DNA from 4 places in the Streptomyces sp. NPDC005799 genome. Region 4 is predicted to be linked to each of the others. Evidence: riboswitches for the same ligand, from Rfam matches in the RefSeq annotation. Region 4 holds a riboswitch; each other region holds the start of a gene.

The links. Region 4 has a riboswitch for cyclic di-AMP ahead of ABZ453_RS40140 (M23 family metallopeptidase). Riboswitches for the same ligand answer to the same signal wherever they lie in the genome.
Region 1: another riboswitch for cyclic di-AMP. It lies ahead of ABZ453_RS04640 (C40 family peptidase); the one in region 4 lies ahead of ABZ453_RS40140 (M23 family metallopeptidase).
Region 2: another riboswitch for cyclic di-AMP. It lies ahead of ABZ453_RS43130 (M23 family metallopeptidase); the one in region 4 lies ahead of ABZ453_RS40140 (M23 family metallopeptidase).
Region 3: another riboswitch for cyclic di-AMP. It lies ahead of ABZ453_RS22815 (transglycosylase SLT domain-containing protein); the one in region 4 lies ahead of ABZ453_RS40140 (M23 family metallopeptidase).

The regions. Positions count from the first base shown of each region.
Region 1 is NZ_JBEXXQ010000003.1:215,299-217,488, forward strand. Features, by position in the region: gene ABZ453_RS04630 (ATP-dependent Clp protease proteolytic subunit) at 1-423, shown strand, start outside; gene ABZ453_RS04635 (hypothetical protein) at 431-739, shown strand; cyclic di-AMP (ydaO/yuaA leader) riboswitch at 1,077-1,290, shown strand; gene ABZ453_RS04640 (C40 family peptidase) at 1,294-1,767, shown strand; gene ABZ453_RS04645 (DUF6328 family protein) at 1,848-2,190, shown strand, end outside.
Region 2 is NZ_JBEXXQ010000067.1:27,856-30,045, forward strand. Features, by position in the region: gene ABZ453_RS43125 (GntR family transcriptional regulator) at 1-405, opposite strand, end outside; gene ABZ453_RS43130 (M23 family metallopeptidase) at 594-1,367, opposite strand; cyclic di-AMP (ydaO/yuaA leader) riboswitch at 1,380-1,544, opposite strand; gene ABZ453_RS43135 (pitrilysin family protein) at 1,748-2,190, opposite strand, start outside.
Region 3 is NZ_JBEXXQ010000022.1:141,995-144,184, reverse strand. Features, by position in the region: gene ABZ453_RS22820 (HAD family hydrolase) at 1-349, shown strand, start outside; gene ABZ453_RS22815 (transglycosylase SLT domain-containing protein) at 363-845, opposite strand; cyclic di-AMP (ydaO/yuaA leader) riboswitch at 851-1,039, opposite strand; gene ABZ453_RS22810 (hypothetical protein) at 1,322-1,594, shown strand; gene ABZ453_RS22805 (polyprenyl synthetase family protein) at 1,680-2,190, shown strand, end outside.
Region 4 is NZ_JBEXXQ010000057.1:23,380-25,569, forward strand. Features, by position in the region: gene ABZ453_RS40140 (M23 family metallopeptidase) at 1-974, opposite strand, end outside; cyclic di-AMP (ydaO/yuaA leader) riboswitch at 986-1,143, opposite strand; tRNA gene ABZ453_RS40145 (tRNA-Met) at 1,389-1,462, opposite strand; gene ABZ453_RS40150 (dihydrofolate reductase family protein) at 1,554-2,190, opposite strand, start outside.

The DNA.
Region 1 (2,190 bases), on a different contig from region 4:
TCCCCGGGCGGCTCGTTCACCGCGATGTCGGCGATCTACGACACGATCCAGTACGTCGGCTGCGACGTGGAGACGGTCTGCCTGGGCCAGGCCGGTTCGTCCGCCGCCGTGCTGCTGGCGGCCGGCACCCCGGGCAAGCGCGCCGCGCTGCCGGGCGCCCGGGTGGTGCTCCACCAGCCGGCGCTCTACGAACCGGTGCAGGGTCAGGCCAGCGATCTGGCCATCCAGGCCGCGGAGTTGACCCGGACGCGGGCCCGGCTGGAGGAGATGCTGGTGCGGCACACCGGGCGCAGCCCGGAGCAGGTGAGCGCGGACATCGAGCGGGACAAGATCCTCGACGCCCCGGGCGCCCTGGCGTACGGACTGGTGGACCGGATCATCCCCAGCCGCAAGGACACCCTCGCGCCGCCCAGCGGGCGGTGAGCGGCCGGTGCTGCCACCCGAACTCCCTCCGCTGCCCGCGCTCACCCGCGCGGAGGGCGAGCTGATCGACCGTTATCTCGACGTCGTCGACCTGCTGGGCCGGATCAACCCGGCGCACCACGGGGACACCTACCGCGGACTGCGTGCCGCCCAGGCGCTGGTGGCCAAGGCGGCCGAACTGCGCGACGCGCTCGCCCTGATGCACCAGCGCGGCGAGACGGAGCTGCACGCCGAGACGCTGGGGCGGGCGCTTCGGGTGCTGGACGGGGAGCGGCGCACGGCCCGCGTCACCGTGCCGCCGGACTCCGCCAGTTGACGTGCCCCCAGGAGTGCGGACGCCCCGGCCGGGTCGCGGGGCGTCCGCACCGGGGTTGAAACGGACCAAAAGGCGTACCCCCCTTTGGAGTAGACGCGGATCCTTTTTCGCGACCGTTCCAGTTGCGCAACGCGCGTAGCCTCAGGGCGGAATGGGACATTCCATGCCTGGTCCGAGCCTCCTCGGGGTCGTCTACCCCGCCTCGAACACAGGGGTGTCCACCCGAACGGGTGAGTGGTGAGTAACAACACAAACCCCCGATTCCATTGGGATTTTCGGACATCCGTGAGTCAAGATCCCTGTCTGACGACAAGCCCCCGCCACAGCGGCGGGGCGGTCCGGGCGGACGCCGAGTCCTGCCGCCGCCCGGATGACCGGTCGACAGGAAGTGGATCGGCAGGAGTGGAGGACCCAGGCACGACGGGTCGCCGGGACGGTCACGCCATGACCGAGCCCGAGCAGCCCTTGGGGTGAAGCCGCGTCAGCGGCCGGGCAACTTCGCCAGCCCGAATCCGACAGGTCATCCTTCACAGGCGGCTGACGAAGGGTTGCGCATGACTGCGCTCAATCGTGTCCCGTCGCTGATGGTCCGGGCCGGTACGGCCTCGGCTCTCACCCTGGCCGCCGTGGGCGGCTCCGTCGTGATCCCGGGCGTCGCATCCGACGCCGCGGCCGCGACGCCGGCGACGAAGGCGCTTCAGGTAGCGGCGTCCAAAAAGGGTTCCCCGTACAAGTGGGGCGCCACCGGACCTCGCCGCTTCGACTGCTCGGGCCTCACGCTGTACTCGTACAAGGCTGCGGGCAAGAAGCTGCCCCGTACGGCGGCCCAGCAGTACAACAAGACCCACCACATCTCCGCGAAGAGCCGCAAGGCCGGAGACCTCGTGTTCTTCCACTCGGGGTCGAACGTCTACCACGTGGGCATCTACGCCGGGAAGGGGAAGATCTGGCACGCCCCCAAGACCGGGGACGTGGTGAGGCTGCAGAAGATCTGGACCAAGAGCGTCTGGTACGGCCGGGTCAGCTGACTCTCCCGTGGGGCGGCGGCGGACCTGACCCGACGCCGCCCCACGGGCCTGACGGGGGCCGGAGTGGTTACCCGTACCCGATGGACCACCACCATCCGTCCGCGCGCAACGAGACCCCGCTGGAGCGCGCCGACCGCAACTTCGTCGAGCTGCTGCAGGAGCTGCGCGTCACCCAGACCGGCGTGCAGATCCTCTTCGCCTTCCTGCTCAGCCTGGCCTTCACCCAGCGCTTCACCTCCCTCGACGCCTTCCAGCGCGCCACGTACGTCACCACGCTGCTGCTGGCGGTCCTCGCCGCCGCGCTGTTCACCGCCCCGGCAGCGCTGCACCGCTCGCTCTTCCAGAAGGGCGCGAAGCCGCTGATCGTGCAGGTCTCCTCACGACTGGCGACCGTCGGCATGAGGGTGCTCGTTCTCGCGTTCA
Region 2 (2,190 bases), on a different contig from region 4:
GGCGAGCGTCTCGTGGAACCAGCCGCCCAGGGAGCGCAGATCCTCGCTGTTGCCCCTTCTGGCCCGCTCCTGGCCCAGTCTGACCAGGCCGCGCAGCACCTTCAGATGCGCCTCGGTGCGGCGCTGGGCGGCCCGGGAGGCGCCGAGCGGCTCCAGCAGCAGGCGCATCTCCAGCAGGTCGGAGGCCTCCTGCTCGGTCGGTTCCGCGACGCACGCGCCCGCGTGCCGCCGGGTGACGACGAAGCCCTCGGCCTCCAGGGTGCGCAGGGCCTCGCGGACGGGGACGCGCGAGACGCCGTAGCGGCGGGCGAGGAGTTCCTCGGTGAGGCGGCTGCCGCGCTCGTAGACACCCGCGACGATGTCGTCCCGGATGGCCGTGCACACCGAGTGCGCCGGAATACGCATGTCCGACCTCCGCCTTAATCCCCGTGAAACGTCGACCATGGACGTGTGTCCAGTGACTCTATTGCAAAGGGCGGGAATTTCCGACGGCGGACCGGAATCCATGGATATTTTTTGGACAGCGGGACGACTGAAACGCGGAAAGCCCCGGCTCGGGGAGCCGGGGCTTCGCGGGATCTCGCGATCCTCCGTCAGACGTTCACGCCGTGCGAGCGGAGGTAGGCGACGGGGTCGATGTCGGAGCCGTACTCCGGCGTCGTACGGGCCTCGAAGTGCAGGTGCGGCCCGGTGGTGTTGCCGGTCGAGCCGGAGAGGCCGATCTGCTGGCCGGTGACGACCTTCTGGCCGACGGAGACACCGATGGACGACAGGTGGCCGTACTGGGTGTACGTGCCGTCGTTCATCTTGATCACGATCTGGTTGCCGTACGCACCGCCCCAGCCGGTCTGCACGACCGTGCCGTAGCCGACGGCGTGCACGGTGGTGCCGGTCGCGGCGTGGAAGTCGATGCCGGTGTGACTGCCCGAGGACCACAGGGAACTGCTGGCCTTGTAGCCCGTGGAGACGTACGAGTTCGAGATCGGGGCGACGAAGGTGTTGAGGCGCTTGCGCTCGGCCTCGCGGGCGGCGCGCTCCTTGGCCTCGCGGGCCTTCTTCGCCTCCGCCTCGGCCTTCTTGCGCGCGGCCTCCTCGGCCGCCTTCTTGCGGGCGGCCATCTCGGCGGCCTGCTTCTGCGCGTCGGCCTGCGCGTCGATCTTGGCGGCGATCGAGTCGCCGATGGTGATGACGGGGGTGAGACCGGTCTGCTCGACGGCGCCGGCCGCGTTGTCGGCGGCGAGCGCGGGGGCCGCGAGGGCACCGATGACACCGGTGGTGGCGAGGGCCGCGACGCCGGCGGCCTGGGCGGTGGAGCGCTTGATCCGGCTGGGACGACGGTGCTTCCCGGTGGCGCACATGAACGCCATGTACAGGCTGTTCCTTTCCTTCCCTCTCGCCTACCGGGTTAGCTGACGGGTTCGGAGCAGGAAGGTCTCCTACGGACACCCTCGCTACGCGCGTGGGCGTCCGATTCACCCCAGGGACTGCGATGGGTCCCCGGCTCCCCTGGCTCGCGCCGTACGGGGACTCGGCGATGACTGTCCGGTGCCGCGGGTGCGGCGCACTGCCTGACGGACAGCCCGGACGACGCTAAGCGGGGCCACTTTCAATTCCCAAACGGATCAGGGTGTTTGTAGCGCATCCCACAGAGCAAACGGCCCACTCTCCTTCATTCTTCCTTCAATTCGGACATAAGAGGGCCCTGGTGACGCTTCCGTCACCAGGGCCCCGCCACGCCCGTGTGCCGCTACTCGGCGGACACCACGGTCACTTCACCGATGTTCAAAGCCTCTACGGGCCCCTTGATCTGCGCCGCGTCCCCGACCAGGACGGTCACCAACCGGTCGACGGGGAAGGCGTTCACGACCGCCGCGGTGGCCTCCACGGTGCCGGTCGCGGCGAGCTGCTGGTACAGCGTCGCCTGGTAGTCGTCCGGCAGGTGCTGTTCGACCTGGTCGGCCAGCGTGCCTGCCACGGCCGCCGCCGTCTCGTACTTCAGCGGCGCCACCCCGACGAGGTTCTGCACGGCGACGTCACGCTCGGCGTCCGTGAGGCCGCCCTCGGCGAGCGTGCGCAGCACCTTCCAGAGGTCGTCGAGCGCCGGGCCGGTGTTCGGGGTGTCGACGGAGCCGCTGATGGCGAGCATCGACGCGCCCGTGCCGTCCGGGGCGGAGCGCAGGACCTGGCCGA
Region 3 (2,190 bases), on a different contig from region 4:
GGTGCTGCTGCGCCATCCCGACCTGTCCGACGACGAGTTGGCGGCGACGGCGCGTTCGGTGGTGGGCTCGCTGGCCACCGTCACCATGTCGGGGCCCGGGACCGTCGAACTCCAGCCATGCGGCATCACCAAGGCCACCGGCCTCGCGCTGGCCGCCGAACACCTGGGGCTCGGCCCGCGGCAGACCATCGCCTTCGGCGACATGCCCAACGACATCCCGATGTTCGACTGGGCCGCCCACGGCGTCGCGATGGCCAACGCCCACCCCGAACTCAAGGCGGTGGCCGACGAGATCACCCTGTCGAACGAGGACGACGGCATCGCCGTCGTCCTCGAGAGACTGTTCTGACTGACCGGTCGGCTCAGTAGGCGCCGTACACGTTGTCGATCGAACCGTAGCGCGCTGCCGCGTAGTTGCAGGCGGCGGTGATGTTGGCGACCGGGTCGTAGGGGTCCCACGAGGTGCCGGACACGTGGTAGGCGGCGAAGGTCGGATCGATGACCTGCAGCAGACCCTTGGACGGGGTGCCGGCGAGCGCGTTGGAGTCCCAGTTGTTGATCGCGTACGGGTTGCCCGAGGACTCGCGGATCACGTTGCGGTAGATGCCGTTGTAGGTGCCGGGGATCCCGTGCTGCGCCATGACCTGGAGGGAGGCCCGGATCCAGCCGTCGAGATTGTTGGCGTAGCCCAGCGAGGTGGCGGTGGCCACGGTGGGCGTGGCGGCGGAGGCGCTGGTCGCGCCCACGATCGGCAGGGCGAGTACGGCGGCACCCGTGCCGATGACGGCGAGCTTGCGGACGATGCGGGAGCTTCTGGTACGGCGGTGCTGAGCGGCAGCGGACATGACGAGGTTCCTCTCCGTCGCCTGCGAGGTGAGCTGTCGGGTTCGGGCGGGAGATGCCCGGCCGCACCGCCGTACGGCGACACGACTTCACCCCGAGCCGGACCGGATGTCCTGGGACGTCCGAATCGGCGAACTACCTGGTTCCCCCGCTCCTGCCGTGCGTTCTCGGTTGGTGGAACGGGCGGCGGCAGGATTAGGCGTCCGCCCGACAGGCCGGGAACGTATGCGAGAGCACATGTCCGGAACAAGTCCCGAATTCACACATCACCCCTGTTGACCTTGGTCTGAGGCATATGGGGCGCTGGATCCTTTGCGGCCGCCAAGCCTCAACTCGGGCGCGACAGAAGGCGGATCGGGAGAAATGCACCGGAATGCGGAGCACGCTCAGGCGTGAGCCAAGTCACTGGTTTAGACAAGAGAGGCAAAACGGGCAATGAACTCAACTCGTAGTGAAACAGCCGTCCGTGGGGCAGGCCGTGGCGATCGCCCGTTCCGCCATTGGTGAGCGTGTCGGCGGACGGGGGTATCGGGATGGCCTGACTGCCGAGGAATGCGTGGTCGTCACCGGGGAAAGGTTGACTGCCGGGCTCGGCGTCGGCTTCTGTTCGGGACACGCGCCGCCGCTCCTCTTCACGTCGGGCGCGCAAGTCGGTAAAAATCGGTTCATATCAGTTGATCAAAAACATACCGGTCGTGATCCGATACCGCCCGGCCTGGACGGGTGGGCGGCAGCGGTGATCGAAAGGTGACCGGATACGCTGACTTGAGTGATGGCAGCGACGTATCGACAAACCGCGTAACCGCCAGTAGACACCAGCAGACAGGAGACCCCTCGTGACCGTCGTCGGGCCGTTCGGGCTGAGCGTGCGGGACCAGGCTCTGGAAGCCGATGTCCAGGCCGGATTGGCGGCCGTCGAGGAGGGACTGCTCGAAGCCACCAAGAGTGAGGTCCCCTTCATCACGGAGGCCGCCCAGCACCTGGTGCGGGCGGGTGGAAAGCGCTTCAGGCCGCTGCTCGTGATGCTCGCCGCCCAGTTCGGCGACCCGTACGCGCCCGGAGTCGTGCCGTCCGCCGTGGTCGTGGAGCTGACCCACCTCGCCACGCTGTACCACGACGACGTCATGGACGAGGCGGCGGTGCGCCGCGGGGTCGACAGCGCGAACACCCGCTGGGGCAACTCGGTGGCGGTGCTGACCGGCGACTTCCTCTTCGCGCGTGCCTCGCACATCCTGGCCGACCTCGGTCCGGAGGCCGTGCGCGTGCAGGCCGAGGCGTTCGAGCGCCTGGTCACCGGACAGATCCTGGAGACCGCGGGACCGCAGGACGGACGCGACCCGGTCGACC
Region 4 (2,190 bases):
GTGGCCTGCCCGTTCGGGTGGACCTCGAGGTGCAGGTGCGGGCCGGTCACGTTGCCCGTGGCGCCGATCCGGCCGATGACGTCACCGGCGGCGACCTTCTGACCGACGCTGACGCTGATCGAGGACTGGTGGCAGAACCACAGCTCGGTGCCGTCGTCGAGGGTGAGGATCGTGCGGTAGCCGTACGACCCCGCCCAGCCGGCCTCCGTGATGGTGCCGGAGTGGATGGCCTTGATGAGCGTGCCCGTCGGCGCGGCGAAGTCGAGGCCCGTGTGGTAACCGGAGGACCACATGGAGCCGGCCTGACCGAAGGTGCCGGTGATCGTGTAGGAGACGACCGGCAGCTTGTACTGCTTGGCGAGTTCGGCGAGCTTGACGTCCTCGGCCGCCTTCTTGGCCGCCGCCTCCGCCTTCTCCTTGGCGGCCTGCGCCTTGGCCGCCGCGTCCTTCTCCGCCTTGGCGGCCGCATCGTCGATCTGCTTGGCGAGGGCCGCCTCGGTGGCCGACTGGGCCTTGCTGTCGAGCTGGACCTGCTGCGACTCGGCCTGCGCCATGATGCGGTCGCGCAGCGCCTCACCGGCGTCCCGGGCGCCCTGCTCGGTGTCCTTGGTGCTCACCCCGACAGCGCTGAGCGCGGTCGCGGAGCCCTTGGGGGCATCGGAGCCGGCGTCGAACACATGGGCGACGGAGGCCAGGTCGGGCAGGGAGATGGACACCGGCGGCTTGCCGGTGTTGGCGCTGGCCATGCCGCCCGCGCCGACGGCGGCTATGACACCGACGCCGAGAACCGTGGAGCTGCGGGCGAGTCCCCCGCCGCGCTGCCTGGAGACACGGTGCCGGCCGCGTACCGGGCGGAGGGACTCCTCGGTGGGGTTCCACTCCTCCCACTGGCCCTCGTCGTCGCTGGGGCCGAAGCCGAAGGGCCGGGTGCCCGGCACGAACGGGGCTGCCGGGGCAGGCGGGTTGGACGCCACGTGGGCGTGCTCCTTTCCTTCCTTCTCGCCTACCGGGTTAGCTGACGGGTTCGGAGCAGGAAGGTCTCCTACGCGCGTAAACCTGCCGTGGGTCCACGGCGGTTTCCGCGCGATTCACCCCAGGGTGGTGGTTCCCCGGTTCCCTTGCGGGATTCGGCGCGTGCGCACGGAGCCGCCTCTTGTGACGGCTGGGACGACCGCGCTGCGTTATCGAACGTTAATAGACCCGGGGTGGGGTTTCCAAGCAGTTCGGCTTGATCATTAAACGTTTTTGGCGCGGACGTTCGGGCCATGACCGGTGAAAATCGGGCGAGTTGACCTTGTCCCAGGTTCCGCACAGGGAGCGACGGTCCGGGAAACGTGAAACACCGAGGGCCGGAATCCAGTCACTGGATTCCGGCCCTCGGCCTTCAGTAGCGGGGACAGGATTTGAACCTGCGACCTCTGGGTTATGAGCCCAGCGAGCTACCGAGCTGCTCCACCCCGCGTCGTTGTGAGACCAGCATACGCCATCCGCGGGACGCCCAGCACCAGGGTTTCCGTCCGCCCCCGCGTCCACCCCCGCTCCACCTGCGTTTTTCAGCCCGGCAGATGGGCGTTCGGCGCCTTCGCCCGCTCCTCGTACTCGGGCAGGACGACCACCTCGACGCCCCGCGACGCCAGCAGACCGCTGCCGTCGGCGGCCTCCACGAAGGTGTCCGGCTCCCGCCACGCGGTCACCACCCGCCGTACCCCCGCCTCCAGGATCAGCCGGGCGCACGGCTTGGGACGGGACGCGCGGTGGGCGCAGGGCTCCAGGCTGCTGTATACCGTCGCGGACGCGAGCCTCGGATCGGCCGGGTCGAGCTTGGCCAGGGCCGCCTCCTCCGCGTGGACCACGGGGTCGCCGGCCTCGCGGGAGTGGCCGCGGGCCAGCTCCGTGCCGTCGGCGGCGACGACCACCGCGCCGACGCTGAACGCGGTCCGCGAGGGCGGGCACTGGGCCGCCAGGTCGCAGGCGAGGCGGAGCCAGTGGTGGTCGGCGGCGGAGGCCAGCGGGCCGGTGCCGGGGGCGGTGGGCTCGTAGCGCATGAGGACCACGTCCTCGATCCGCCGGCTCTCCACCAGCCTGAGCCGTCCGCCCTGGTAGCCGCCCGGGCCGAAGAGGCGGGGCGCGTCGGGGTCGCCCACGAACAGGGGGGCGAGCACCAGCTGGAGCTCGTCCGCGAGCCCCTGC